DNA from 3 places in the Novosphingobium olei genome. Region 1 is predicted to be linked to each of the others. Evidence: predicted binding sites of a transcription regulator. Region 1 holds the regulator's gene; each other region holds the start of a gene.

Region 1 (10,133 bases):
AGCAGGATTTCTACACCGGCCGCCTGCGCGATCGGCACGGGCTCGATGTCCTCGTCCCAGATGCTGAAGACCGAGCGCTCGTCCACCGCGTCATCTACGACGAACTCGTGGCCGGGGTGATCTCGCCCGCCTCGCGCGAAGCCTACCGCGCGGTCATCGCCCGCCTTGTGGCGCGCGGCGCGCAGGGACTGATCCTGGGCTGCACCGAAATCATGCTGCTGATCGACCAGAGCGATAGCGCGGTGCCCCTGTTCGATACCACCGCGCTCCACGCACAAGCCGCCGCCGCAGTGGCGCTGGGCTCCGATAAATAACGGACGCGTCAGTTATTTATCGGCGTGCGCGTCAATTTGCACTGTCCTACGCCGCACCTTTCTGGCAACAGCCTGGCCCATGAAAACTCGCGGAACACCGTTGCTTTGGCTCTTCCCGAACCCGCTCGCCCGACCGACGGAGTTCTCGTCCAGGACACTGTCAACTTCGTCAACTTGGACCGGCGGGCAGATTTTCTCCAGGACCGTGTCAACCCCGTCAACCCCCTCCTGCTGCGGAGCCCCGTCATGACCGGCCTCACCCATCTCGACCCCGACGGCAATGCCCGCATGGTGGACGTCGGCGGGAAGGCCGAGACCCGGCGCCTCGCCATCGCCGGTGGTCATATCCGCATGAGCCGGGAAGCGCTCGCCGCGATCCGTGACGGCGAAGTGCCGAAGGGCGATGTCCTCGCCGCCGCACGCATCGCCGGGATCATGGCCGCGAAGAAGACCGGCGAACTGATCCCCCTGTGCCACCCGCTCGCGCTCGATGCAGTCACGGTCGATTTCGTGCTGACCGAAACCGGCGTCTCGGTCACCGCCAGCGCCTCGCTCACCGCGCGCACGGGGGTGGAAATGGAAGCGCTCGTCGCTGCCTCGGTCGCGCTGCTGACGATCTACGACATGGCCAAGGCGCTCGACAAGGGCATGGTCGTCGAACAGGTCCGCCTGCTGGAAAAGCGCGGCGGCAAGTCTGGCGATTGGAAGGCGGCAGACGTGCCGGACCGCACCGCATGAACGCAGGCGCCGAACCGTCCGTCCGCACCCCGCCGCTGCCGCTGCGCACCGCGCAGGAACGGCTGGTATCGCTGGCACCCGATCTCGCCATCGAACATCGCGCCGTGGCCGATTGCACCGGCTTCTACCTCGCCCACCCGATCACGGCGCACCGCACCCAGCCCGATGCGCCGCTCTCGGCGATGGATGGATACGCCATGCGCGCCGCCGATCTGCCCGGTCCCTGGCGGGTCATCGGCGAAAGCGCGGCCGGCCATCCCTTTGGCGGCACCGTCGCCGCCGGGCAGGCCGTGCGGATCAGCACCGGCGCCGTCCTGCCCGATGGCGCGGACATGGTCCTGCTGCAGGAAGATGCGGCGCGCGCTGGCGATAGCGTCACGCTCATCGGCACGCCGCCTTCGCCCGCCGGGCGCCACATCCGCCCCGCCGGCATGGACTTCGTCGCCGATGCGCAGCTGCTCGCCCCCGGCACCCGCATTGGCCCTGCGCAGATCGCACTCGCCATGGCCGGCGGTCATCAGCACCTGCCCGTCCGCCGCCCGCTCCACCTCGCCATCATCGACAGCGGCGATGAACTTGTCGGTCCCGGCAAGCCGCTTGCGGCCCACCAGATCCCCGCCAGCAACGGCCCGATGCTCGCCGCCATGGCCGCCGGACTTCCGGTACAGGTCACGCGCATCGGCCCGGTGGCCGACCGGATCGACGATATCGTCGCGGCGCTCGAACAGGCCGGCGGGGCCGACATCATTGTCACCAGCGGCGGCGCCTCGGTCGGCGATCACGATCTCGTGCGCCCCGCGCTCGCCGCGGCGGGCGTCACGCTCGATTTCTGGCGGGTCGCGATCAAGCCCGGCAAGCCGCTGCTCGTCGGCCGGCGCGATCATGGCGCCGGTCCCGAATTCGCCAGTCCACAGATCGTGCTCGGCCTGCCGGGAAACCCGGCTTCGGCCTTCGTCACCGGCTTCCTGTTCATGCTGCCGCTGCTGCGCGCCGCGCTCGGCGCCGCAGAGGCGCTGCCGCGGACGATACCGGCGCGCCTTGCCGCCGATCTGCCCGCCGGGGGCAGCCGCACCGAATTCCTGCGCGCCCGCTTCGAAGGGGGCGCGGTCGCGTTCGATCCGCTGCAGGATTCGGGCGCGATCACCCCGCTTGCCCGCTCCAATGCCCTGGTCGTGCGCGAAGCGCGCGCGCCAGCGCTGCCTGCCGGAAGCGAAGTGCCGGTCTATCTGCTCGAAACTGGCGGAATTGCTTGACGGGTTTGGTGGAGTTGCTTATTCGTTCCGCATTCGTTCGCCAGTGATGAGAACAAGGGGCGAAGGAAACGGCAATAGGGAGCAAGCGTGATGTTGACGCGCAAGCAGCATGAGCTGCTGACCTTCATCCAGAACCGCCTCGAGGACTCCGGCATTTCTCCCTCTTTTGAAGAGATGAAGGAAGCGCTCGACCTCAAGTCCAAGTCCGGGGTCCACCGCCTGATCTCCGCGCTGGAAGAACGCGGCTTCATCCGTCGCCTGCCCAACCGCGCCCGCGCGCTCGAAGTGCTGCGCATGGCGGACGGCAATGCGGTGAAGGGCGCTGCCCCCGCTTCCCCAGCACCGCTCGCCGCCAACGCGAACACCGCCAATGCGAACACGGGGGTGCCGCCGCTGCGCGCTCCGGCCCGTGCGCCCGAACCCGCCAACGACGTGATCGAACTGCCGCTCCACGGCCGCATCGCCGCCGGCGCCCCGATAGAGGCGCTGGAAGGCACCTCGACGCTTCCCGTCCCTGCCGCGCTGCTCGGCGCAGGGGAACATTACGCGCTCGAGGTGTCCGGGGATTCGATGGTCGAGGCCGGCATTCTCGATGGCGATTACGCCCTCGTGCGCCGCACCGAAGTCGCCCGCGACGGGGAAATCGTCGTCGCGCTCATCCGGGGCGAGGAAGCCACGCTCAAGACGCTGCGCCACGAAAAGGGCATGGTGCGCCTCGATCCGGCCAACGCCGCCTACGATCCGCAGTATTACGCTCCCCACGAAGTGCAGATCCAGGGCAAGCTCGCCGGCCTTCTGCGCCGCTATCACTGAGGCGGCGACGGCGGACGGGGCCGTGATGCCAAGGCGCCGGGGGCAGGCCAGCGGTACCAGCCGTGATGCCCCTGCGTTTCGGCCACGGTGCGCACCCGGCCGCTGCCAAGCTCGATGGCAAGACCGCCCGTCTGGCGCAGCAGTCCCCGGTCGGCTTTCAGCAGGCGGGGCTTGCAGGCGTCGGGCAGGCGGCGATCGGCGATCACGATATCCGCCGCCGCGCAAGCCTCGACCAGCGGCGCCCACGGCGTCAGGTCCCTTCCCCGGCTCATCAGCAGCACGAAGCGGCGGGGCCGGCCCGACACCTGACGAACGGTCGCCAGACGGCAGAAATCGGCGTTGCATTCCGCCCCCGGCGCCTCCTCGATGGAGGCCGAAAGGTCCTTGATTCCGGCAGCTTCCATCAGCGTGTCACGGGCAAAGTCGCTCCGCCCTTCGCGCAGCAGCAGCAGCCCGCCGCCCGGATCCGCAGCCGTGATGCCGACCTGCCGCCCATCGCCCGAAACCAGCACGTCGGGCGTCGGCGCGGTCAGCACCAGCACGGTGGCCAGCGCGATGGGCGCGAAGCCCCACAGCCGCACCCGCCCGCTCCACAGCGCCAGCCACAGCAGGCCGGCGATGAACAGGCCGAACGTGATGCGGTCCATCCCCGGCAGCATCGTCACCGCGCCCGGCTGCGCGGCGGTTTCGTGGGCCATCCACAGCAGCAGGTCGAGCGACTTGCCGACGAGATACCATACCGGCGCGCCCCACCCCGCCAGATCGAGCAGCAGCGCCAGCGCCAGCAGCGGCATCGTGGCAAAGGTGGTCAGCGGGATCGCCACGACATTGACCAGCGCGCCGTAGAGCCCGGCGCGGTGGAAGTGGAACACCGCGATCGGCATCAGCGCCAGTTCGATCACCACGCCGGTGACGAGCAGCATGGCAAGGTGGCGGCCCGTCCGCACGAACCAGCCCTCGTCGCGAGGGGACAGGAAGCGGCGCGCAGGGGCGGAATTGTGGAACGCGATGATGGCGATGACCGAGGCGAAGCTCATCTGGAAGCTGGGACCCCATACCGCTTCGGGCCAGAACAGCAGGACGGCGAAGGCCGCGACGGCAACCATCCGCAGCGACAGCGGATCGCGGCCCAGCGCCATGGCGACAAGCACCAGCAGCGCACCGACGCAGCTGCGCACCGTCGGCACTTCCGCACCGGTCAGCAGGGTGTATCCGATCCCCGCGAGCGCCCCCGCAGCCGCCGCCACGAGCGGCAGCCGGACGCGCAGCGCGATGGCGGGAATGAGCGCCAGCAGCGCCATGACAAGGGCATAGACCCCCGCGATCACCGCGCTGACATGCAGGCCGCTGATCGACAGGAGGTGGGTGAGCCCGGCATCGCGCATCGCGTCTTCGTCGTCTTGCGCGATCGCACCCCGATCACCGCTGGCGAAGGCGGCGGCGATAGTGCCGGGCGAACCGCCGAGCTGGCTGCGCACATGGCGCGACAGGGCCCTGCGCACTTCGCCGAGCGAGCCATCGCCGTGGCCGGGATCCAGCACCTCGACCGGGCCCAGCGCGCGGCCGGTGGCGGCAAGGCCCTGGAACCAGGCGGCGCGGGCGAAGTCGTAGCTGCCGGGCAGCATTGGCGGTGCAGGCGGCATGAGCCGGGCGTCGAGCCGCACGGTGGCGCCTTCGGCCATGCCCGGCCGGTCCTGCTCCACCGGTACGTTCACGCGCACCCGCTGCGGCGCCGGGGGCATATCCTGCGCATCGCGGCCGCCCGGCGAACGCGGCAGCAGGCGGGCGGCGAGGACGAGCCGGATCGCATCCTTGGCCCCCTGATCCTCACGCGAAAGCACGCGCCCTTCGATCGTCACCACCATCGGCCGGGCGATGGGCGGCGCGCCGACGAAGGTCGACTTGGCCCATACCAGCCCCAGACCGCCGACGAGCATCACCAGCAGGCCGACAATTGCTGCCCGCAAGTGCGAAAGATCGCCCTGCGCATCGAGCAGCGACGCGCCCGCCCCCGCCGCAGCGCACAGGGCCAGAAACGCCAGCCACTGCTGCGGACCCGGCAGGACAAGCCATGTAGCGATTCCAACGCCAAAGCCCACGACCAGCCACGATCCGCGTTCGAGCGGACGGCTGGCGAGGAATTCGTCCATGGTGCGCTGCACACTGGACAAGCGGCGCAGATTGCCCCAAGGCCGCGGCGAAGATGTCGCGAGCCAGTCTTGCGGATCTGCCGCGGACGAGTCTTCGGCTCGCGTCGCCATGTTGACACTGGAAGGATCGCGTTCCGCAAATGGCAAGCGCCACTGATACCGTTTCTGCAGGATCGGCTCTTGCCGGCGGTGGTGACCGCACCGGCGTCGTTACCCGTTTCGCCCCTTCCCCGACCGGCTACCTCCATATCGGCGGGGCGCGCACCGCGCTGTTCAACTGGCTGTTCGCGCGCCACCACGGCGGCAAGTACCTGCTGCGGATCGAGGATACCGACCGCGCCCGTTCCACCGATGCGGCGATCGAGGCGATCTTCGACGGGCTGGAATGGCTGGGCCTTGGCGGCGACGAGCCGGCGGTGTTCCAGTTCGCCCGGTCGGAGCGTCACGCGGAAGTGGCCCACAAGCTCCTGGAAGCGGGCCACGCCTATCGCTGCTACCTGACGCAGGAAGAACTGGCCGCCATGCGCGAGAAGGCGCAGGCCGAAAAGCGCCCGTTCCGCATCGCCAGCCCGTGGCGCGACGCCGAACCGGCGAGCTGGCCGGCGGACAAGCCCTATGTCGTGCGCATCAAGGCGCCGCGCGAGGGCGAGACGGTGATCGAGGATCTGGTCCAGGGCACGATCACGGTCCAGAACGTCGAGATCGACGACTACGTGATCCTGCGCAGCGATGGCACACCGACTTACATGCTGGCGGTGGTAGTCGACGATCACGACATGGGGGTGACCCACGTGATCCGCGGCGACGACCACATCAACAATGCCTTCCGCCAGATCGTGCTGATCCGCGCGATGGACGCGATCGAAGGCAGCTGGCCGGACCCGGCCTATGCCCACATCCCGCTGATCCATGGCGCGGATGGCGCCAAGCTGTCAAAGCGCCACGGCGCGCTGGGCGTGGATGCCTATCGCGACGAGATGGGCCTGCTGCCCGAAGCGGTGCTGAACTATCTGATGCGCCTTGGCTGGGGCCACGGCGACGAGGAGATCATCAGCACGACGCAGGCGATCGAATGGTTCGACATCGGCAACGTGAACAAGGGCGCATCGCGCTTCGACTTCAAGAAGCTGCTGAACCTGAACGGCCACTACATCCGCGAAGCCGACGACGCGCGGCTGGCGGCGCTGGTGGCCGAGCGACTGCCGGCGCTTTCGCCCACGTTCGATGCGAGTCCCGATCTGGGGGGGCGCGACCTGGACCTGTTGACCAGGGCGATGCCGGTGCTGAAGGTTCGCGCCGCCGATCTCAACGAACTGGCGCGCGGCAGCGTTTTCCTGTTCGCGCAGCGCCCGCTGTCCATCGATGAAAAGGCGAGCGGCCTGCTGACCGACGATGCCCGCGCATTGCTGGGCAAGATCGCCGACCGGATCGCCGGCGAGGCCGAGTGGACCAACGAGGCGCTGGAGGCATCGCTCAAGGCGATGGCCGAGGACCTCGGACTTGGGCTAGGCAAGCTCGCTCAGCCCTTGCGCGCAAGCTTGACCGGGACGACTACCTCACCCGGAATTTTCGACGTACTGACGCTGCTTGGACGGGACGAGTCGCTGGCTCGCATCCGTGACCAGGCCGCGTGACCCAACGGATGCGACTGAACAACCGCACGGACAAACAGACAATTAGGAGGGCATAGCGTGAGCGAGAACCAGGCTACTTTGACCGCCGACGGCAAGACCATCGACATGCCGGTGAAGAGCGGCACGATCGGCCCGGACGTCATCGACATCCGCAAGCTCTATGGCGCGACGGGCATGTTTACCTATGACCCGGGCTTCACCTCGACCGCCAGCTGCGATTCCGCGCTGACCTACATCGACGGTGACGAAGGTGTGCTGCTGCACCGCGGCTACCCCATCGGCCAGCTGGCCGAGCACAGCTCGTTCATGGAAGTGAGCTATCTGCTGCTGAACGGAGAGCTTCCCAACCAGGGCGAGCTGGACGAATTCACCCGCACCATTTCGCGCCACACCATGGTGCACGAACAGCTTTCGAGCTTCTACAGCGGCTTTCGTCGCGATGCGCACCCGATGGCGGTGATGTGCGGCGTGGTCGGCGCGCTTTCGGCGTTCTATCACGACAGCACCGACATTTCCGATCCGGTGCACCGCAAGATCAGCTCGCACCGCCTGATCGCCAAGATCCCGACGATTGCGGCGATGGCCTACAAGTATTCGGTCGGCCAGCCCTTCCTCTATCCGGACAACAAGCTGTCCTACACGGGCAACTTCCTGCGCATGACCTTCGGCGTTCCCGCCGAGGAATACGAGGTGATCCCGGAAGTCGAAAAGGCGATGGACCGGATCTTCATCCTCCATGCCGACCACGAACAGAACGCCTCGACCTCGACCGTGCGGCTTGCCGGCTCGTCGGGCGCCAATCCGTTCGCGTGCATGGCCGCGGGCATCGCCTGCCTGTGGGGCCCGGCGCATGGCGGCGCGAACGAAGCCGCGCTCAACATGCTCAAGGAAATCGGCACGCCCGACAAGATCCCGCACTACATCGAGCGCGCCAAGGACAAGAACGATCCGTTCCGCCTGATGGGCTTCGGTCACCGCGTCTACAAGAACTACGACCCGCGCGCGACCGTGATGCAGAAGACCGTGCGCGAAGTGTTCGACGCGCTGAAGGTCAACGATCCGCTGTTCGAAACCGCGCTGCGCCTTGAAGAGATCGCGCTGAACGATCCCTACTTCATCGAGAAGAAGCTGTTCCCGAACGTCGACTTCTATTCGGGCATCATCCTGTCCGCGATCGGTTTCCCGACCACGATGTTCACCGTGCTGTTCGCCCTCGCCCGCACCGTGGGCTGGGTTGCACAGTGGAACGAAATGATCAGCGATCCCGGCCAGAAGATCGGTCGTCCGCGTCAGCTGTATACCGGCCCGACGGCGCGCGACTACGTGCCGATCTCGCAGCGCTGAGCAGCGCAGGGCAATGACGCCATGACGACGGGTTTCCGGACATGAAACTTCTGTTCCGGATCGTCGGCATGGCGGCCCTGATGATCGGCTTGCTCTGGATCGGCCAGGGCACGGGCCTCGTGACCTGGCCTGCATCCTTCATGGTGGCGCAAAAGCAGTGGGCGCTTTGGGGCCTGCTGCTTGCCGCGCTTGGCGTCGTGCTGTTGCTGCGCGTGGCGCGGCGGCGCTGATCGCCGCAGCAATCCTTATCGAGTGAGCGAACGCTCGTCGTTCTGGAACGCGGCCTCTTCGGCGAGGTCCGCGGGCAGCGTGAGGATGAAGCAGGCACCCTGCCCCGGCGTCGGCGCCACCTGAAGGTCACCGCCCATCGCCTTGGCCAGGCGGCGGGAGATGTAGAGGCCAAGGCCGCTGCCGCCATCGCCGCTGCGACCGAGCCGCTCGAACTTGTCGAATACGCGGATCGCCTGGGCTTCGGTCAGCCCTTCGCCCTGATCGGCAACCGAGATCCACGCCGTGCGCCCTTCGACGCCGACCCCGAGACGCACCTTCGAGCCGGCCGGCGTATACCGCAGCGCGTTCGTCAGCAGGTTGAGCAGCACCTGCAGGACGCGGCGGAACTCGCCGATGGCCGGCGCGCTTTCGTCGGCGGCCGGGCAATCCACCTCGATCCCCGATTCCTTGGCCCGGACCGAGAGGATGCCGACGGCGCGGCGCGCGCAATCGGCAAGGTCGATGCGATCGGGCGCTGGGCTGAAATCGGCGGATTCGACCGCTTCGAGATCGGCCAGATCCTCGATCAGCCCCATCAGGTGGCGGCCCGCCTCGGCAATGTCGGTGGCGTAGGAAGCGTATTCCTCGGCCAGGGGACCCGCGAGCCGCGTGCGGATCGTTTCGGCGTTGGCGATGATGCGGGTGATCGGCTGGCGCAACGCCGGGGCAAGGTCGCGGCCCAGCAGCGTGTTCCACGCCGGGTGCGTCGTCACCGTGTCGGGCAGTTCGTGCGGCAGGCGCTCGATCGATTCGGGAATGACCAGCAGTTCGAACCCGCCGCCGACCTGCGGCAGGATGCGCGCGTGCCAGCGGCGCATCGAACCGGGCGCGGTGAACTTGGCATCATCGAGCAGGCGCCAGTGGAGCGGCTGTTTTTGCCCGGCGCGATCGAGCCGGATGAAGTCGGTCCAGAACCGGCCGATGCCGTCCTGCAGGGCAAGCGAGAGGTCCTGCAGATCGCTGGCGCGCAAATGGGCGGCGAGGACGCGCTGTTCGGCATCGAGCAGGATTTCGCCCTCGGACAGCTGGCGCAGCAGGTCCTCGTCAGGGGTCAATTCCGCTACGGGCTGTACGTCGCCGGTAGGGCGCCACTGGCTCGCCTCGATATAGGTGAGATCGGCGGTCGGGCGGACCGAGACCCAGGCGGAAATCGAGCGGCCTTCATCCACCGCGACGATCATGCGCGACAGCGGCAAGCGCGCGCGGCGGGCCTTGCGCACCAGCGCGAGCAGCGCGGGGATGGCGATCAACCCGGGCATCCGTCCGCCGCAGCGCAGCTGCAGCCCGGCAAGCGGTTCGTCCGCTTCGACCAGCCAGTTCGCCGCATCGGATCGTGCCCGGATCGGGCCCGGCATGGTCATCCGTCGTTGGCCGCCTCAGCCAGGATCGCGGCAGCGCGATCGGGGTGGAGCCCGCCGAGCCCTTCGGGCAGGCCAATGTCGGGATGGAGCGCCATGAACTGCGCAGCGGTGACTTCGGCGCCGACGCCGCAGGCACCGAGCGCCAGGGCAAGCCGCGAGAGCTGGGTCTCGGTCGTGGCCATGATCGCCATCTCGCGCGAGAGGTGTGCGCCCGAGGCGAGCGCCGAGAGGAAGATCGCCACGCCCGCATTCTCGA
Region 2 (10,133 bases), 630 kb from region 1:
AACCTTGCCGAGACCCGGATGGAGGTTCGCGGCCGGGAGCGTGCCGTCCAGACTGGCAACCTTGCGATCGCGCTGTTCCAGCACGACACCAACCGTAACCAGGAACCCAACGCCCACTTTCATGCCGTCATTGCCAATGTGACGAGAGGGGCCGACGGCAAATGGCGGGCGCTGCGCAACGACAAGCTCTGGCAACACAACACCTTGCTCAATGCCATGACGATGGCGCGGTTTCGTCTGGGTGTGGAGAAGCTCGGTTACGAAGTTGGGGAGTTCGGAAAGCACGGCAATTTCGAAGCTGTCGGGGTGCCCAAGGCCGTGCGCGATGCCTTCAGTTCCCGGCGCGCAGAGATCCTGGAGGCAGCAGCTCAAATGAACTTCTCAGGGCCGAGCGTCCTTGATGCCGCAACCTTGATGACCCGGGCCAACAAGGGCCGGATCGAGGATCGCGATGCGCTTACACAGCAGTGGCAGGAAACGTCCGCCAGGCTTGGCTTTGATCCCGCCACGATCATTGCCAGAGCCAACGGCCGCAGCGCACAGGATCTTGGTAATGTGGCAGGCTTGGGGTCAACGATGCGCGGCCTTGTCCGCCATGCTCACGCCCTCGCAACTTCCTTTGCCGAGCGTTTGGGCCTGCGGGAAGGTGATCCTCTGATACCTGCCCGGCTGACCAATCGCAGTGTCGAGCAGGTCGCCGCAATTCATGCGGTCGCATCGGCTGTCCGGCATCTGGGCGAGCGGGAAGCGGCCTTCACGCGCACCGAGATCTACCGCACCGCACTTGGCTTTGCGCTCCCCACATCGCTTGCCGCGGTCGAGCATCGCGTCGATCAACTGCTCCGTCAGGGATATCTGGAGAAGGGCAGAGGCGCAGACCGGGACCTGCTGACCACCCGCGACGCCATCAGCCTTGAGCAGCGCATCATCGCCGGAGTCGAAAGCGGGCGCGGCGCCGCTTCGGCGATTGTATCTCCCGACCTTGCCGGGCCCCGCCTGCAGGCACTCTCCCAGATCAAATACGGGCTCACCTTGAACGCCGGACAGGAAGGGGCGGGACGCCTGCTGCTTGGATCGAACAACCGCATCGTCGCCATTCAGGGCGTTGCCGGGGCAGGAAAGAGCACGGTCCTCAAGCCCGTTGCGGACATTCTGCGCGAGGAGGGCAGGGCCGTGCTCGGGCTCGCGGTGCAAAACACGCTGGTTCAGATGCTGGAGCGGGATACGGGTATTCCCTCGATGACGGTGTCGCGGTTTCTCACGCGGCACAGCGATCTTCTCGAAGGGGCCGATGCGGACCGCCTCGCCGAGGCTCGGGCCGATATGCGCGGCAGTGTCGTGTTGCTCGACGAAGCCTCCATGGTCGGCAACGCCGACAAGGAAAAGCTGGTGCGCCTCGCGAACCTGCTCGAACTCGGCCGCTTTGCCAGCATCGGTGACCGCAAGCAGTTGGGTGCCGTCGATGCGGGTAAGCCGTTCGATGTGATGCAGCAGGCCGGGATCGAGACTGCGGTGATGAGCACCAATCTTCGCGCGCGCAGCGAAGGCCTGCGTGAAGCCCAACAGGCAGCGCAAGAAGGGCGCATTGAGGATGCCATGCGCCATCTCGCACCCCAGGTGATCGAGGCGGGGAACGATGCTGCTGTCGAAGCCGCCGCCGCTTGGTTGTCGCTCTCGTCAGCGGCGCGCGAGGCAACCGCGATCTATGCTTCAGGCCGCAACCTGCGCAGTGCGGTGAATGATGCAGTGCAGACGGGCCTTAAAGCGAGCGGGGAACTCGGTCCTGAAACCATGCGGCTCCAGACCATGTCGCGCGTCAATGTCACCCGCGAGGAGCTGCGATACGCGAGCACCTATGCCCCCGGCATGGTGGTCGAGGTCGCGCGGCGTCAGCGCAGCCAGGGCCTTGCAGCAGGCGAGTACCGGGTGGTCGGGACCGATGTGGCGCGCGAGCGGGTCACGCTCGAAAATGAGCGCGGCCGCCAGTTCGAGTTTCGTCCCGGTCAGATAAGGCCGCAAGGTGAGCAAGATCCGCTACGCCTTTTCGAAGTCCGCGCCCTCGACATTCACACCGGCGACAAGATCCGGTGGACAGAGACCGATCACCATCGGGGCCTGCTCAATGCCGACCAGGCCCGGATTGTCGCAGTCGAAAAGGAGGCTGTCGTCGTGAAGACATCCTTGGGCGCAGAGCACAGGCTGGAGCAGGGCGACCCGATGCTCCGCCGTCTCGATCTCGCCTATGCGCTCAATGCCCATATGGCGCAGGGGCTGACCTCCGATCGCGGCATTGCGGTCATGGACAGCCGCGAGCGCAATCTGGCCAACCAGCAGACGTTTCTGGTCACGATCACCCGGCTGCGCGATGGCCTCACCCTCTATGTCGACAATGCTGGCAAGCTTGAAGCCGCGGTCGAGCGCAATGCCGGTATGAAGCGCTCGGCGCTGGAAACGGTCGATCTCCTCCGCGACGCTGCGTCCAAAGGGCAGGCCAAAGATCGTGTCGATCTTGCGCCGGAACGCAAGCCGCCAGAGCTTGACCGTTCGATCACCAAGCCATTCGAGATCGGCATCTAGCGACCTGCTGTCCCCATGCGTCCGCACACTGCCGGTTGACGAGAAGTTCTTTATTTGTTCTCATCGGCCCATGCCACGAATCTCCGACGATATCCTTCTCACGCACCTCGAATTCGCGCTGGCCGTTGCGCCGGAGCACACGCTCGTTCGTCTCAATGCCGATGATCCGCGCGCCCAGCGCAGCGCCAGGGTCGATCTCGCTCGTCATCTGGTCGAACGCATGCGCGGCTTCACCATCGAAAGCGACAGCCATGGCGGCGCAGGCGCGCAATCCTGTCTCTTTCCTAGCGATCTGTCGCCGATCGGGTGAGTGATGCAGTGTGGTGGTGGCCGCTTATTGGAGCGGCCGGTCAGCAGTTTCTGACGTCAGCTGGACGATCCGCGCAGCTATAGCCTGCCAGGTCTGAATTCCCGCGGCATCACCCGCGAGCGCAAGCGCGCCAATCTGATCGGCGACATGGACGGGTGCCTGATCGCCGTGTGTTTGCAGGACATGGTTGGCGCAGGCCCAGAGTTCCCAGTCGCTGAGCATCAGCCTAGCGCGCTCACGACCGCGCTAACCGTCGCGTAGAGGCCATAGGCGACGAAGGCGGCGGCAAGAAGGAATTCGATGCGGAGTTTAAATGCTGTCGGACGAGGCTGATCGGCCGGCCATATCTGTTCGCAGACAAACCCGTTGAACCCCGAACGCTCCCCGACCACTTCGACGCGAGAGCCGATAAGTTTGCGTACCTGGCGAGTGTTGTCGAGTTCCCAAGTCCCGCCACCATCGGTTCGCAGCACCGGCCCGTTGGCCGCCCGCTCGACGATGCCGGTCAGATGCGTGGTGCTGTTCACCGGCAAGCCGGGCCTTTCCAGTAGCGATCCCAGCGCAGGACAGTGCCGGTCTTGATCATGGCGCATGACAGATCTGCGCCTGAGGGCAGCTGGCACCAGGCAGCGGTCCTGTTTCCGCCTGCGCCCCCCTCGGAGCGACATGTCAGTCGCGGGCCCTTTACCACCACATGACCGGTCGAGATCGTTCCGCGCGCGCCGCCCATCAGCTGTACCAGCGCATCGCGCGCCTCAATTGCCGAGGCCGCGGGGCAGGGCTGATTGGTCCTGCAGGTGCCGTCCATTTCCCGCGCAGCGATGCCGGCGATCCGAAGGTGAGGACCTTCCGCACACCAGACCGGACCGTCACCATCCCAGACGTGGGTCGGTGTGCAGGTAAATGTCTGTCCGGAGGCGACGATAGAGGCGGCAAGCAAGGCGAGTATCATGTGGCTCCCTTAGAGTGCTCGTCCGAACCAGAGAACCCGCCCGACGATATTGAGCGTCCGCTTCTCGAGACCGCGCCAGCTCGGATAGGCCGGGTTATCGCTCAGAACCGAGGCGCGCTTGCCCTGCGGTTCGAGGGCAATCCGCTTGACGCTCAGCATGTCATCCATCCGCAGGACATAGATCCCGTCTCGCAGGCGCGCCTGGCCGTCCCCGAGATCCACCATCACTTCGTCGCCATCATGAAGGGTGGGCTCCATGGAGTCGCCATGCACGGCGATGATCGACAGGCTCGATGCCTTGCTCGCGGTCAGTCGGCGTAGCCATTTCTCGTCGAAGCCGAATTGCGCTGATTTGGCTTCCATCTCCGCGAGCGCGCCGTGGCCGGCTGATGCCTCGACATTGAGCAAAGGCACATGGACCAGTTCGACGACCGGGCCTGAACGACGGGCGGGGGCACCGAGAATTTTCTCATCGACCCCGAAAAATCGCGCCAGAACCGAGCGATCCTGCTCGTCCAGCTGCCGCGGGCTGCCGCGCCGGATGTACTGCTGGATGTAGGCGGCATTGCGCCCCAGCAGGCGCGAAACCGAGGAATAGTTCACTCCTCGTTGCTGGATCAACTCGTCCAGGGCTCTTCGTGCGTCGTCCATGACTGCCAGTCCTATCGCGGGCGCCTAGGAAAATCGATCCTAGACTCTAGGAAGCCTTCCTAGTAAGAACATAACAAGAACGCAAGGGTAAAGCGAGTCTACGGCCATGGAGCTTCTGGAGCAGATCGAGGAATATCTGGCGCGAACCCAGACGTCGCCAAGCACCTTCGGCAGGTTGGCAGTTGGAGACCCGCGGCTGGTCGCCGATCTGAAGTCTGGCAGGCGGCCGCGTCGACGGACCGAAGAGCGTTTGCGCGGTTATATGAATGAAGTCGGAGCAATTGCTGGAATTTGCCGAACTGGCCATAGCGTTCGCAACCCAGCGGGATTGCGTGAGGTTAGTAGGATGAACGGGTGATTGAAGGCAGTCCGTTGTCAGAACATTCGGCACAACTCGTGGCGTGAATTAAGGCCTGTGGACATTTAGGGGATTCCCTTTTTTGCGAGATCGGATTCAAGACTGGCGAAGGGAGAGCTGGATTGGATCGACATGGATTGAGCGATGAGCAGTGGGAGAAGGTTGAGCGATTGCTTCCCGGCAAAGTTGGCGACCGCGGTCGTTCTGGTTCAGAGTAACCGTTGCACGGGCCCCACGTTTTTGGCGCTGATGTGATCGTCTACGCTCTCGTCGTTTGACAAGGGAGCGGTGCGGGTGGCTTTGGATAGCAGTTTGACGGGTGATTTGACCTGTGCGTCGCACAGTTCAAACTCAGGTTTGCGGATCTGTGCAAATGGCGAACGGAAGCGCTACGAGCGCTGGTCGGACGAAGAACGCGAACGCATTCTCGCTGAGAGCTTCATGCCTGACAGGACGGTGTCGCAGGTTGCTCGCGACAATGGCGTGGGGCTGGGATTGCTGCACTATTGGCGGCGACAGGCTCGGGCAGTCGGTGCTGTGGAAGAGATGCGCTTCGTGCCTGTGTCACTGGCATCGACGGGGACCTCGCCTGCGCCGAGGACCGTAGTGCCGACAAACCCAACCGGTGCGCTCGAACTGATAATCCGCGACGTGACCGTCAGGGTTAGCGGAGCCGTTGATGTCGTGAGCCTGCGCAATGTGTTGGCGGCGATCCGCGGATGATTCCAATCGATGGTTCTGTGAAGATCTTCGTCGCAACGCGACCGATCGACTTTCGAGCCGGCATCAATCGACTGATGGGCTTGGTGACCCATGTTCTCGGCCACGAGGCATGCGCAGGCGACGTCTTCGTATTCCGCAACAAGAGCGCGGACAAGATCAGGCTGGTCCGTCATGATGGAACAGGGGCCGTCATGGCAGCCAAGGTTCTGGACCGTGGGCGGTTTTGCTGGCCGCCGATCCAGGACGGAACGATCGTGCTGAGCGGTCCGCAATGTGCCGCGCTGTTGTCTGGTCTGGACTGGACGGGATTGCCGGCTACCGAGGTGCGAAGGCCCCTGATTTATGGCTGATTCCCGGGCTTTTTGTTCGGATATGCCAGGCATCTGTGCTATGCAGGAGCATGTCCTCCAGCGCCACTGATCTGCCCCGGGACCCGGAGAAACTCGCGGCGTTGGTGCGTGCACTTCAGGCGGAGAACGAGCAGTTGCGCGCTCTTCTCAAAGGCGTTGCGCAGCAAGCCTTTGGCACTCGGTCGGAACGGTCCAGCGCCCTGTTCGGCGACCAAGGACTGCTTGACCTCCAGGACTTCGGGCCACTTGTTGCCTCTGACGCGGCTTCTCCTGCCAACGATGATGAGGCATCTGCCGGATCGGTTGTCGTGCCCATTGCGAGGGCCCGGCGTAAACGGGGCGAACGCGCATTGCCGGTGCACCTCGAGCGCATCGAGACCTTAATCGAACCTGCAAGCCTGGAATGCTCCTGTTGTCAGGGCACACTGCATCGCATCGGCGAGGATGCCAGCGAAGCGCTCGACTGGGTCCCGGCAATCGTTCGGGTTATCCGGACCATCCGTCCCCGTTACGGCTGCCGCAAGTGTCATGAAGGCGTGACCCAGGCACCAATGCCAGCGCGTGCTATCCCGGGCTCCATGGTAACGACCTCGACGCTTGCCTGGATGGCGACCGCGCGGTTTGCCTGGTCCATTCCGCTTAATCGGCAACTGCAGATGCTGGCCGGTCAAGGCGTCGTGCTTGACCGCTCCACGCCGAGCCGATGGATGCGCAAGCTCAGTTGGTGGCTACGACCACTCTATCAGATGCTGCTGGCCTACATTCACAGCCAGCCCCGGATCTTCTGTGACGAGACCCGGATGCCAATCCAGGAGAAAGGCCGAAGACGCGTCAAGAACACGCAGTTCTGGGCTCACGCCTGTGATGACCGGCCGTGGCGGGGACCCGCTCGTCCTGCCGTCGTCTATGTCCATGCCCGTGGGCGCGGTCATGCCGAGGCACGCGAGCAGCTTGGCAGCTATACTGGGACCATTCAGGTGGACGGCTATGATGCCTATCAGGCCTTGGCTCGCTCCGGTCCGACGCGCGAGAGGATCAATCTGGCATTCTGCCTGGCTCATGCTCGTCGCAAATTCGTCGATGCCTGGCGCAAGTCTCCTTCCCCCCTGGCTGAGCGGATCATCGCTGCGATTGGCGAAGTTTACGCTGTCGAAGCACGCATCAAAGGCCTCACCGCCCAGGAGCGGCAACAGGTTCGCCAATTCGAGAGCAGCGCGCCGATGGCGCGCATCAAGGCCGAGATCGACGAGATGCTTCCCCATCTGTCGCCAAAGTCCAATCTTGCAAAAGCCATGCGCTACACGCTCGCGCATTGGCAGGGACTGAACCGCTTTATCGAGGACGGCAGGCTCGAGGTCGATACCAACACCGTCGAGCGCGGCATGCGAAGCATTGCCCAAGGGCGCAAGTCGAGCCTGTTTGCAGGAAGTGATGGCGGTGCCCAGACCTGGGCAATCCTCGCCTCGCTTTTGCAGACTGCTCGTCTCAATGGCCTTGATCCCTACACGTGGCTGAACGACGTGCTGACCCGCATCGTCACCGGGCAGGTGAAGAACAACGAACTCAGCTGCATGCTTGCATGGAACTGGGTACCGGCCTGGCAGCACGAGCGCATGGCTCAAGGACTTTCGGCAGCATGAGCAATCGTCCGCGCATGAAGCGCCCGGCTAGTCCCCGCCGCGCCCGCGTTCTGACGCGCGAGCAGCTGGCGAACTGGCTGGCCAGCCTTGACCCGCCAGCAGCCGGCCTGTCGATGATCGACGGCTACCTTGCTGCGCTCGTTGTCTCTCCCCGGTTTATCCCGCCAGAAGATTGGCTCAAGCCGATCCTGGGCGAGCGGGTCACGTGGGCAGACGAAGGAACGATCGAGGCATCCGCGCGCAACACGCTTTTCCAGCGTTATAACGAAATCGGTGCCACACTCTCCGGAGGGCCCCGGCGCTACGCACCGCTCTTCTTGCGGACCGACGAAGGTGAAGTGCTGATCGAAGACTTTGCCGACGGCTTCTACGTCGGAATGCAACTCAGCTTGGACGACTGGAAGCCGTTCTTTGCTCAGCCCGAAATCGGCATCGCCATTACCGCTATCCTCGGCCACTGCACCACGATGATAAGTGACGAAGATCGCAGTGCTCTCCTCACCCCCCAGGCTGAAGAACTGCTCGCCCGATCATGGGAGGTCGTCCCCGAGCTCATGGAAATGCTCCACGCCAAGCTTGCAGGCTCCCGGAACGTCGAAATCCGCTAACGCCCCAATCCAACTACAGCACATGCACCCGTGGGTCCGGAGCAACGGTTACGGATCAGTGCAACAGCCAGCAGACGCCGGACCTGATCGGCATCGCTACTTCGTCGCGCAAACCCACGCAAATCCGACGATGTGTAGTCGGATCGAACCCCAATCGCTGCCGCCATCGCAAGCCTCCATCTGCTTGCAACGTCGAATCAGATTTTCATCTGCTTGGGAATCCCCGGCGTGAGTCAGCCTCAGCGCGCATTGGTATTAGTGCCAGCATCATCACATCACATCATCAAAGCACTAGCGACCTCCAGCCCATCAGGGCGCGGAGACCCTGCGTTGTACTTCAGGCCTGCAAGGTGGGGTCGCGGCTTCGCTTACGGTTCAGATAACCGCAAGTTTGTGGATGCGGTGCTGTGGATCGCGCATACAGGTGCTGCATTGCTTGACTTTGCAACATCGATCCCGACAAAAACATCTGTATGATGGTCCACGGCTCGTCCTCCTGCGATGAGGATCGGCTCGGCCAATCCGAGTAACCCCCGGAAACGTAGTGTAGGGCGAGCCACCTCACGTACCGAGGCGGACATACGGTCTTACGCTGATCGAAGGCGTGGAATTCGAAATGTTCCTGGGCGACAAAGCTTTCGACGCTGACTGGCTACGGTCAGAACTCGACGACAGAGGCGCCGTGGGCGTTATCCCTCCTAAATCGAACCGCAAACGGCAGATCGACTGCGACTTCCATGCCTACCGCTGGCGGCACCTCGTCGAAAATCTCTTCTGCAATCTCAAGGCATTCAGGCGTATCGCTACCCGATATGAAAAAACCGATCAGAGCTACCGAGCAATGATCAATCTTGCAGCGCTCCGAATTGCTTTACGATAAATGTCCGCAGACCTTAGCTCGGCTCACACAAATCGCAAGGGCTGGGCGCTCGTGCTTTTGACCTCTTGCAGGATGATGCTGGTGCGGGCGGTGGCCACTTCAGGTGCGGCCAGCAGGTGATTGCTCAACAGATCGTTGAGTGAGGCGAGATCGCGTGTCGCGAGCTTGAGGATCATGTCGGGCGAACCTGTCAGCATCTGGCACTCCAGTATCTCGTCCATGGCGCAGATCTGGTCGCGAAAGGCTTGCGCGGCGCCAGGATCGGTTGAGGTCATGGTGAGCATGACATAGGCTCCAATACCGATATTCAAAGCTTCGGGCGAGAGGCTCGCGCGGATGGCGCGCAGCACACCATCCTTGCGCAGTTGCTGAAGCCTGCGCGAAATCTGGGAGGCGGACAGGCCGACGATAGGGGCGAGGTCAGCGGGGCCAGTGTCGCCTTTCTCTTGCAAAGCAGCGAGAATCTTACGGTCAAATCCATCCAGCGGCATCCCCATCTCCTATGCATGAAACGTGCAGATAAAGTCAATTTATAGCACGGATTGTGCGACATTGTTCTATTTTTGCATCATTTTACACGCACTTTGCGCGTCAAATGCCGTAAAGTTGAAGCCTTTCATGTGTCGTGCAAATTGCTTCAAGGACCTTTCCACTTATGGCCGATCTTTTCGCCAATCCTCTGGGCCTCGACGGGTTCGAGTTTGTGGAGTTTTCTGCCCCCACGAAAGGCATCCTAGAGGCCGCCTTTGCTGCTATGGGCTTTACCCATATCGCCAACCATCGCGCCAAAGATGTGCAACTGTGGCGGCAGGGCAGCATCAACCTTATCGCCAATTATGAACTGAAAAGCCCCGCCGCCTATTTCGCGGCGGAGCATGGGCCATCGGCCTGCGGCATGGGCTGGCGAGTGAAGGACGCTGCCGCTGCCTATACCATCGCGCTTGAGCGAGGGGCCGAGCCAGTAGAGGTGCGCACAGGGCCGATGGAATTGCGCCTGCCGGCCATTCGCGGGATTGGCGGCTCGATCATTTATCTGATCGACCGCTATGGCGATGATCTGTCGATCTATGACATCGACTTCACC
Region 3 (10,133 bases), 1.8 Mb from region 1:
GGGCCGCCACCGATTCCAGGTTCACCAGCGCCTGCGCCAGCGCGCTGTCGATGGCCCGGTTCCACGTCTCGGGCGCGAACAGGTCGTCGTAAAGCCGCCGCCCGCCGATCCCGAACGTGCCCGTCTCGCGCCGCCCGTTGTGCTCGGCCACGATCGACACGTTCAATCGCACCAGCGGCCGCACGTCGTGCGCGACGAAACCGTCGGCGCGCACGATCTCCACCACCGACCAGCTCGCCGAAAGCGAGGCCGACACTTGCGCCACGCGCGGATCGCGAGCCCGCGCGGCGGCATCGATGGTCTCGAGCAGGCGGACCTTGGCCTCGAACGGCACGGCATCGAGCGGCGAGGCATCGGTATAGAGATGGCGGTTGTGCCCGCGGGGCGGCGGCGCCGCCTGCCCCTTGGCCGGATCGAGCAGCGCCAGCGTCTCGCCCGCCCGCGCGATGGCGGCCGCGGAAATCTCGTTGGCATGGGCAAAGCCGGTCATCTCGCCCGAAACGCCGCGCAGGCCGAAGCCCGCGTCGCGCGAATAGTCTGCGGTCTTGAGCCGCCCGTCATCGAAGCCGAAGCTTTCGGACGCGATGAACTGGAGATAGAGCTCGCCGTCGTCGCACGCCTTGAGCGTGTCGCGCGCAAGGCGCAGCGCATCGTCGGGGGTGAGCAGGCCAGGGCGATAGAGCAGCGAGCGGGTATCCATCGCCCCGATATAGGCGCGTTCGCTGTCCCTTGCTACTGCACCCGCGTCACTACGGGCGCAGGCTCACGCCGAACGCTTATTCCGGATTGATGTCGCCGGGCGAAACTTCGTGGATGCCGGCCTCGGCCGGGCCGCCCTTCAGCACGAAGCGGCGGTCGCAGTAACCGCACTCGGCAAAGCCCTTCTCGTCGATTTCCATGTAGACGCGCGGGTGGCCCAGCGCGCTGCCGCCGCGAATGTCGGTCGCGCCATCGCACCATACGCGGGTGGAGTCGGTGAAGATCGTCTCGGGAGCCTTGATCATGGCCTCGCGCGCTAGCAAAACCGCGTGCAGGCGACAAGCGGGCCCGTGATGCTAGGCCGTCACCCTAGTTGCCCCTTTACCTTGTCCTTTCGCGCAGGCAGGGAGAACGCCATGACCACCCCGCCCGCCATCCAGATCCGCGATCTCGTCAAGCGTTACGCCCCCACCGGCAAGGCCCCGGGCAAGCTCGCGCTCGACGGGGTCAGCTTCGATGTGCCGCAAGGCCAGATCTTCGGCCTGCTCGGCCCCAACGGCGCAGGCAAGTCCACGCTGATCAACACGCTCGCCGGGCTCGTGATGAAATCATCGGGCCATGTCGAGATCTGGGGGCACGACATCGATCGCCACTCGCGCAACGCGAAGGCCTCGATCGGCATCGTGCCGCAGGAAATCGTGTTCGACCCCTTCTTCACGCCCGTGGAAGTGCTCGACATCCAGGCCGGGCTCTATGGCGTGCCCAAGGCGCAGCGCCGCTCGATGGACCTGCTGCGCGCTGTGCATCTTACCGACAAGGCCGATGCTTATGCCCGCTCGCTTTCGGGGGGCATGAAGCGCCGTCTGCTGGTGGCCAAGGCGATGGTCCACAGCCCGCCGGTGCTGGTGCTCGACGAGCCGACCGCCGGCGTGGACGTCGAACTGCGCCGCCAGTTGTGGGAACTCGTGGTCAAGCTGAACCGCGAGGAAGGCGTCACCGTCGTCCTTACCACGCACTACCTCGAAGAGGCCGAGGAACTGTGCGACCGCATCGCGATCATCAACCACGGCAAGCTGATCACCAACAAGCCGACGCGCGAACTGGTCGATATGGCGCGCGAAAAGATCGTCGTTCTGACGGTCGATCGGGACGTTTCCGCTGCACCGCAACATCCTGCGTTCCTGAAAAGCACGGTCGCTGGCGAGCGCACGGTCGAAATCACCTACGACAAGGACCGGATGAACGCCGGGCAGGTCCTCGCGCTTGTGCAGGACCAGGGCTACGCGATTGCCGACGTGTCCACGCGCGAAGCGGATCTCGAGGATGTGTTCGTTCGCCTCACCACCGCCGGGTGATCGGCCAAGTTACTGAACGGGGCTGACTTCTTCCTTGTCGGCGCGCCAGCCGCCGCGCGGGCGGCGGCGAATGCCCGCGCCGCAGTGGCGGCAGTGCGAGACATACGACAGCCCATCCCACGAGATCCGATCCCGCTGGGGCCGATGCCGGTTGAAAAGGCAAAGCAGTCTACCGAACATTGCTTTTCAAAACCTGCGCTGGAGTCGGCATACCTTACCCCGGATGCTGCGACTGCGAAATGAAAAATACGTAATGTCCGCAGTTTATTGATTTTCGGACATTAAGCATGTTGCCCCTGTGAACCGTCTTTTCAAACTGCGGCCACGGGCGCAAAGGGCAGGTCCTGCCCATCTGCTAGCGGAGCCGCGCGGTTTTGACCCAACATGACGTCCTGATCATCGGCTCCGGCGCCGCCGGCCTTACAGCAGCCCTTGTCCTCGCCGAACGCTGCAAAGTGCTCGTGCTGGCCAAGGGGGCGCTCGATGGCGGCTCGACCAACTGGGCCCAGGGCGGCATCGCCGCCGTGCTCGACGAAGGCGATACTTTCGACAACCACATTCGCGACACGATGATCGCCGGCGCCGGGCTCAACCGCCGCGAAACGGTCGAATTCGTCGTCGAACACGCCCCGCAGGCGATTGCCCGCCTCGCCGAACTCGGCGTGCCCTTCAACGCCGAACAGGGCAGCCTGCACCTTACCCGCGAAGGGGGCCATTCGCACCGCCGCATCGTCCACGTCGACGATGCCACCGGCGCTGCCGTGCAGAAGGCGCTGCTCAAGGCGGCGACCGATCATCCCAACATCACCCTGCTGCCGGGCCATGCCTGCATCGACCTGATCACCGGCCGCCACGAAGCCGCGCGCTATTCGGGCTCGGGCCGCGTGTGGGGCGTCTACGCGCTCGACGAAAGCACCGGCCGGGTCGAAGCCTACACCGCGCGCGCCACGATCCTGGCGACCGGCGGCGCGGGCCGCGTCTATCAGTTCAGCACCGCCCCGCGCGGCGCCACCGGCGATGGCATCGCCATGGCCTGGCGGGCGGGCGCGCGCATCTCCAACATGGAGATGATGCAGTTCCACCCGACCTGCCTCTACAACCTCGACGTCAAGAACTTCCTCATCACCGAGGCGGTGCGCGGCGAAGGCGGGCGGCTGGTCAATCCGCGCACCGGCAAGCGCTTCATGACCTTCTACGATCCCGAACGGCTCGAACTCGCCCCGCGCGATGTCGTCGCCCGCGCGATCGATTCCGAAATCAAGAAGTTCGGGCTCGACTACGTTCACCTCGACATCAGCCACATGCCGGCCGATTTCGTGCGTGGCCACTTCCCCAACATCTACGAACGCCTGCTCGGCCTTGGCATCGACATGACGCGCCAGCCGATCCCGGTGGTGCCCGCCCAGCACTACACCTGCGGCGGCATCCTCATCGATCTCGCCGGCCGCACCGACCTGCCCGGCCTATATGCCGCGGGCGAATGCACCGAAAGCGGGCTGCACGGCGCCAACCGCCTCGCATCGAATTCGCTGCTCGAATGCTTCGTGTTCGGCGATGCCGCCGCGCGCGACATCCTGGCGCGCTGGGACAGCTTCGATGCGCCGCCCGCCGTGCGGCCGTGGGATGAAAGCCGCGTGACCGATTCCGACGAGGAAGTCGTCATCAAGCAGAACTGGACCGAAATCCGCCGCTTCATGTGGAACTACGTGGGCATCGTGCGCACCAACAAGCGGCTCGAACGCGCCGCGCATCGCATCAAGCTGCTGTTCGACGAAGTGAACGACTACTACGGCCACTTCCGCGTCTCGACCGACCTGATCGAGCTGCGCAACCTGCTGCAGAGCGCCGAACTCATCGTCCGCTCGGCCCGCGCGCGGCACGAAAGCCGGGGCCTGCACTACAATCTCGATTATCCGGAAACGGCCGAAAAGCCCGTCGACACCGTGCTGGTGCCCTGATCGCGCCCTAGGAGGGGTTCAGGTGTTGGCGTGGCGATGTCCCGCCAGCGTGCGCGCCGCGCTGCGCAGCGTGGTGTCCTCGGCAAAGGTGCCGCCGGCGGATTCGCAGATGAACAGTTCGATCCGCTCGCGCAGCCCCGGCGTCTCGGGCTCGAGCAGGTATTGCACCGCATCGGCCAGCCGTCCCACGTCGGCAAAGGTCGCCCGCTTGCGCGTTTCCTCGACCATGCCGCGCCAGCGCGCCTCGTCCTCGGCCATGGCGCACATCGCGCGGGTGATCGCCTCGATGCTGCTCGCCTCGACCACGTAGCCGTTGACGAGATTGCGCACCAGCGCATCGCTCGCGCCCACCGCGCTCGAAACGATCGCGGGCAGCCCCAGGCTCGCCGCCTCGTTGACGACCAGCCCCCACTGCTCGATGTGGCTGACCAGCACCAGCGCCAGCGCGCCGCTCATCCGCCGGGCCACCTCCTCGCTGCCGAGGAAGCCGGTGAAATCGACCAGCCCCACGATGTCGAGTTCGGCGATCAGCGCGCGCAGCTGGCTTTCCTTCGGCCCCGCGCCGATCAGCACCAGCCGCCGCACCGGCGCCTTGGTCCGCGCGACATAGCCGGCATAGGCGCGCACCAGCGACGTCAGGTTCTTCTTGGGCACGAAGCGACCGGCAAACACGAACGGGCGGTCCTCGTAGGCAACCTGCGCCGTCTCCACCAGCGCGCCGGCCTGCCGCTCGACCCGCTCGCAGCTGACCACGTCGTAGCCCGGCACCACCGCCTGCCGCGCGATGCCCAGCGACCGGACATAGTGCAGCGCCCGCCCGCCCGAAACGATCGCCGCCGAATAGGGCAGCAGGATCAGGCGCTTGAGCACTTCGACCACGACATTGCGCTGGGCATCGTCATGCTTGGAATCGGTCATCATCACCACGCGGCGGCCGAACAGGCGCAGCAGCCAGGACGTCACGATCACGTAAGGGTCGCTGTAGGGAATGCCGATGAACACCGTCTGGCATCCCCACAGGGCTCCCAGCAGCGCCCTGGTGCGCTTGAAGAACGACAGCGATTCCAGCTCTGCGCCGGGGAACAGCGTCTGCTTGCGGGCAAAGCCCAGGGGCCGCGAGGCGGGCCAGGAATAGGTCTGCGACCCCGTCGCCACTTCGACCGCGAGCACGTCGTAGCGCTCGCCGAGACGCTGCCCGATCGCGTCGCAGCGGTCGCAGTGATAGTCCGCGAACTGGCTCCAGACGATGCCGAAGCGCGCCTTACGTGGCATCATTGGTTTCACCATACCGCACCGCAGCAGACATAGCTTTGCAGCCTAAAATGGGAAGTCCGCGAAAGTTATATGAGAATTAATTTTCGTTCATGACAGTTTGCTGCCAACTGTTGGCACGGCTGGTCGCACGTTACTGGAATCTTAGGAGACACTTCGCTCCAAAATAAGACGCAACAATTGCCTTATCCGGACCGAAGCGGATAATTTCCTTATCGAATGTTCTGCGATAAACTTGACTATAGTTTAGATTGAACTCGGCCTCGGCAACTTGGTCATTGCCATGTCGATCATGCCGACCGGCGATGAACCTCGGCTTGCCGGTCTTCGTGCGCCAGCGCGTGGACGCCACGCACCCGCTTGGCACGCCACCATGCAGACAAGGCCCCCGCCGCCCCCGGGGCAGGCGCCCCTTGGTCTCAGAGATGCCGGCCGAGGAAGATCAGCACCACCGCCCCGATCACCGAAGCGAGGCAGCCGGCGCGGCTCACGCCATCGCCGAACGTGCTCTTGTCGCGCCAGCTGGCGAACAGCCCCGCCACCAGCGAACCGCCGATGCCGAGCAGGATCGTCTTGAGCAGCCCCATCTCGACCGCGCCGGGATAGACGAACCGGGCGAGCGCGCCGACGACAAGGCCGGTCACGAGTATCGACAGGATATTGAGCATCTGCGCTTGCACCTTCTGCAGGGCGTCCAGGCCCGAGCCGTCCCATAACGATTTTCCACAGGTCCCGTGCCGGGCGCAAATTTATTTTACGTAATCCACATCCCCCCTTGAACAGGGCCTCGCCCCACGCGTCGCTGCACTGCACAATGGCTGTCACTGCGATGAAACGAATCGTAACTGCGACGAAACGAATCGCCCTTCAGGCCATCCCCCCCTTGTGTCTCAAGATGGTTGAGGCACTATGGATAGTGGTTGAACCGGTGGGGGACCTCTAGACCTTGTTTGAAGCGGACGGGCACTGTAAAGTGCGCGGCAGCCCTCTGCGCCCTCCGCGCGACAAGTCGCAGGTCCCCCGCCGGATACCTATATCGGTTGGGCAACCCGGAACTCTCGTTCCAGTTATGTTCCAATCGGTGTAGGATCGGGCCAGCCCCGATTCGACCGGGCCAGTCAGAAGCGCTTGCGGTTCGCCGCTTCGCCTTCGGGACAGCAGGATCATGAAAACGGCCTCGCGCTCTCGCGCCGGGCCCGCGAAGCGGGGGTTGCAGGTGGATTTCAGGACTGGGGACGGCTCCGTGACGACACAGGATGAACTGGGTTTCGATAGCGGCACGGATGGCGGCACCGCCACGCTCGCGCCCGAAGCCCCGAACGAGGCGCAGGCAATCGGCATGGGTACCAAGGATCAGGGCAGCGATACCCTGCTCGCAGGCATGACGGCGGCCATGGCGGCCACCGTTGCCGCGGCGGCGGCCCCTGCGGCCAAGGTCGATTCCAAGACCGTCCAGCCGCGCCGCTTCTCGATCGCCACCGATGCCTCTCGCGATGCGCTGCTGACCGCGTTCGGCAAGGACACGCTCGACGACCGCTACCTGCTGCCCGGTGAAAAGTACCAGGACCTGTTCGCCCGCGTCGCCGATGCCTATGCCGACGATCAGGGCCACGCCCAGCGGCTCTACGACTACATCTCGAAGCTGTGGTTCATGCCGGCAACGCCCGTCCTCTCGAACGGCGGCACGGGCCGTGGCCTGCCCATCTCGTGCTACCTGAACTCGGTCGAAGACAGCCTCGAAGGCATCGTCGGCACCTGGAACGAAAACGTCTGGCTCGCCTCGCGCGGCGGCGGCATCGGCACCTACTGGGGCCAGGTGCGCGGCATCGGCGAATCCGTCGGCCTCAACGGCAAGACCAGCGGCATCATCCCCTTCGTGCGCGTGATGGACAGCCTCACCCTCGCGATCAGCCAGGGTTCGCTGCGCCGTGGTTCGGCGGCGTGCTACCTCGACGTGTCGCACCCGGAAATCGAGGAGTTCCTCGAAATCCGCAAGCCTTCGGGCGATTTCAACCGCAAGGCGCTGAACCTGCACCACGGCGTGCTGCTGACCGACGAATTCATGGAAGCCGTCCGCGATGGCGCCGAATTCGCGCTGCGCAGCCCCAAGGACGGCTCTGTGCGCGGCAAGGTCGATGCGCGCAGCCTGTTCCAGAAGCTGGTCGAAACCCGCCTCGCCACGGGCGAGCCCTACATCGTGTTCAACGACACGGTGAACCGCACGATGCCCAAGCATCACCGCGATCTGGGCCTCAAGGTCTCGACCTCGAACCTGTGCTCGGAAATCACCCTGCCTACGGGGCGCGACCACTTGGGCAACGATCGCACTGCGGTGTGCTGCCTCTCGTCGCTCAACCTCGAAACCTGGGACGAATGGAACGGCGACAAGCAGTTCATCGAAGACGTCCTGCGCTTCCTCGACAACGTCCTGCAGGACTACATCGACCGGGCCCCCGAAGAGATGGCCCGCGCCCGCTATTCCGCGATGCGCGAACGCAGCGTCGGCATGGGCGTGATGGGCTTCCACTCGTTCCTGCAGAAGAAGGGCATCGCTTTCGAGAGCGCCATGGCCAAGGCCTGGAACCTCAAGATGTTCAAGCACATCGCCGCCAAGGCCGATGAAGCGTCGCTGCTGCTGGCGCAGGAACGCGGCCCCTGCCCGGATGCGGCCGACATGGGCGTGATGCAGCGCTTCTCGTGCAAGATGGCGATCGCGCCCACCGCGTCGATCTCGATCATTTGCGGCGGCACCAGCGCCTGCATCGAACCGATCCCGGCCAACATCTACACGCACAAGACGCTGTCCGGCTCGTTCGTGGTCAAGAACGAGTACCTCGAAAAGCTGCTGCAGGAAAAGTCGAAGGATTCCACCAACGTGTGGAACTCGATCCTCGAACGCGGCGGCTCGGTCCAGCACCTCGACTTCCTCAGCCCGGAAGAAAAGGCGATCTACAAGACCAGCTTCGAAATCGATCAGCGCTGGCTGCTCGAATTCGCGGCCGACCGCACCCCGTTCATCGACCAGGCGCAGTCGCTCAACCTCTACATCCCGGCAGACGTCGACAAGTGGGACCTGCTGATGCTCCACTTCCAGGCGTGGGAAAAGGGCATCAAGTCGCTCTACTACCTCCGCTCGAAGTCGGTCCAGCGCGCAGGGTTCGCCGGTGGCGTCGAAGCCGACAACACCGCCGAAGCGCCCAAGATCGAACTCAGCGCCGGCCCGACCGACTACGAGGAATGCCTCGCCTGCCAGTGAGTTAGGCTTGTAGCTGTGGAAAAGTGACCACTTGCGATAGCCGTCGATTCGTCGGCGGCTGTCGCAAGAGATATTTAGGTGTTTGCTTCGATTCGATTGAAGAGAAGCAAAAAGGGGAAGGCAGTCTTTCGACAACCTTCCCCGGCAAGCTGAACGACGGTGTCGACGAGCAGCCCGCTTGGCAGCTCCTGACTCGCACGGACCGTCGTTTTGGTCAACCTGATCCGATTGGATTCAGGGCGGAAGGTACTGTGGATAAGCTGTGAATTGCCTGAGGAGGCAGCAGCGCATTCATCTTCCAGACCTCGGCTTGCAAGAGTGCTCGAAGCGCATCTGCGCTCCGGGCGTGAATGCAACCGGTGCCCGCCATTCGGCAGCACCAACGACGGAGTAGAAAAGATGAATTACTATAATACGCGGAAGCCGCTCGGCACCACCGCACGCACCGGCGAAACCTGCCCTGAATCCGGGGACTGGAAGTCGCTCGATACCCCGTCCACAACTGCTCCCATCGCAAAGGGCAATCGCATGCCTCCGCATAATGGCAAGGCGGTCACGTGGAAGCTGTTCCGCTACGCTTAACTGCCTTTGGGGGGCTGATTTCAGCCCCCCAAAGATTTGCTTCCTGCCATCACCAACCTCATTTTCAACCGATCTAACTTTCCCTGTGGAGTAACTAAGGTCCGCGCTCGCGCCTTATGAAATTTCAGTTAATGCTCACAATGTGCGCATTCGCTGCCCCTTCAATGTCCTGCGGCCTTTCCAGCACGTTGCGGCCATCGGCTTCGGCGCATGACGGAAAGTCCTGCGACCGGGCGGCACGCCGTCGCCCTCGCACCGCCCGCATCGCCAGCGTTCCGGTCCGACATCAACGTCCTGCGCGCGATGGCCATCGTCGCGGTGATGGGCTTCCACTACCGTCTTGCCGGCTTTCCCGGCGGCTTTGCCGGGGTCGACGTGTTCTTCGTCGTCTCGGGCTTCCTGATGACCGGCATCGTCGTCTCGCGGCTCGAAGCGGCGCGGTTCTCGCTCCTCGATTTCTACGTCAACCGCACCTTGCGCATCGTGCCGGCGCTGGTCGTGCTGCTCGCCGTCCTGCTCGGCGTGGGGTGGTTCCGGCTGATCCCCGCCGATTACCAGATCCTCGGCAAGAACGCGGCGATGGCGGCGCTGTTTGCCAGCAACCTGCGCGCGCACGTCGATTATTTCGGGGCCGACATCGGGCAGGAATGGCTGCTCCACACCTGGTCGCTCAGCCTCGAATGGCAGTTCTACCTGCTCTATCCGGTCGTGCTGCTGGCGGTGTGGAAGCTGGGCCTGCGCCGCTGGATCCCCGCATTGCTGGCGCTGGGCGCGCTGGCATCCTTCGCCATCTCGCTGTGGCTGCTGCGCCACCTGCCGATCGCCGCGTTCTACCTGCTGCCCTCGCGCGCGTGGGAGCTGCTGGCGGGCGGCCTTGTCTGGTACGCGCCGGAATTGGCCGCGCCCCGCGCCCGCATCCTGCGGCTGGCGGGCGCTGCGCTGCTCGCGCTGACGCTGGCGCTGGCCGACGATCGCGCCTGGCCGGGCGTGCTCGCGCTGCTGCCCACGCTC

What was found. The regulator LexA, encoded in region 1, represses DNA repair genes until DNA is damaged. The targets are predictions, from matches to a motif close to GTTCCNCNCTTGTTCT.
Region 2: AACH40_RS11950 (S24 family peptidase) is a predicted target of LexA. The motif match lies at 4,561-4,576, and genes of this name have one in related genera.
Region 3: AACH40_RS00820 (ribonucleoside-diphosphate reductase subunit alpha) is a predicted target of LexA. The motif match lies at 6,345-6,360, and genes of this name have one in related genera.

What each region holds. Positions count from the first base shown of each region.
Region 1 is NZ_AP029021.1:1,915,141-1,925,273, forward strand. Features, by position in the region: gene AACH40_RS09040 (aspartate/glutamate racemase family protein) at 1-314, shown strand, start outside; gene moaC (cyclic pyranopterin monophosphate synthase MoaC) at 561-1,052, shown strand; gene AACH40_RS09050 (molybdopterin molybdotransferase MoeA) at 1,049-2,305, shown strand; gene lexA (transcriptional repressor LexA) at 2,396-3,118, shown strand; gene AACH40_RS09060 (ComEC/Rec2 family competence protein) at 3,112-5,280, opposite strand; gene gltX (glutamate--tRNA ligase) at 5,409-6,902, shown strand; gene gltA (citrate synthase) at 7,008-8,246, shown strand; gene AACH40_RS09075 (hypothetical protein) at 8,288-8,476, shown strand; gene AACH40_RS09080 (HAMP domain-containing sensor histidine kinase) at 8,492-9,877, opposite strand; gene AACH40_RS09085 (hypothetical protein) at 9,874-10,133, opposite strand, start outside.
Region 2 is NZ_AP029021.1:2,547,537-2,557,669, reverse strand. Features, by position in the region: gene mobF (MobF family relaxase) at 1-2,577, shown strand, start outside; gene AACH40_RS11970 (hypothetical protein) at 2,648-2,887, shown strand; gene AACH40_RS11965 (DUF6961 family protein) at 2,912-3,109, opposite strand; gene AACH40_RS11960 (DUF5818 domain-containing protein) at 3,109-3,414, opposite strand; gene AACH40_RS11955 (thermonuclease family protein) at 3,411-3,836, opposite strand; gene AACH40_RS11950 (S24 family peptidase) at 3,849-4,490, opposite strand; gene tnpA (IS66-like element accessory protein TnpA) at 5,143-5,571, shown strand; gene tnpB (IS66 family insertion sequence element accessory protein TnpB) at 5,589-5,921, shown strand; gene tnpC (IS66 family transposase) at 5,972-7,561, shown strand; gene AACH40_RS11925 (UPF0149 family protein) at 7,558-8,169, shown strand; gene AACH40_RS11920 (transposase) at 8,786-9,049, shown strand; gene AACH40_RS11915 (Lrp/AsnC family transcriptional regulator) at 9,073-9,540, opposite strand; gene hppD (4-hydroxyphenylpyruvate dioxygenase) at 9,705-10,133, shown strand, end outside.
Region 3 is NZ_AP029021.1:162,537-172,669, reverse strand. Features, by position in the region: gene tldD (metalloprotease TldD) at 1-700, opposite strand, end outside; gene AACH40_RS00845 (zinc-finger domain-containing protein) at 777-1,004, opposite strand; gene AACH40_RS00840 (ABC transporter ATP-binding protein) at 1,116-2,054, shown strand; gene nadB (L-aspartate oxidase) at 2,429-4,012, shown strand; gene AACH40_RS00830 (glycosyltransferase) at 4,031-5,287, opposite strand; gene AACH40_RS00825 (GlsB/YeaQ/YmgE family stress response membrane protein) at 5,704-5,952, opposite strand; gene AACH40_RS00820 (ribonucleoside-diphosphate reductase subunit alpha) at 6,624-8,540, shown strand; gene AACH40_RS00815 (hypothetical protein) at 8,940-9,122, shown strand; gene AACH40_RS00810 (acyltransferase family protein) at 9,333-10,133, shown strand, end outside.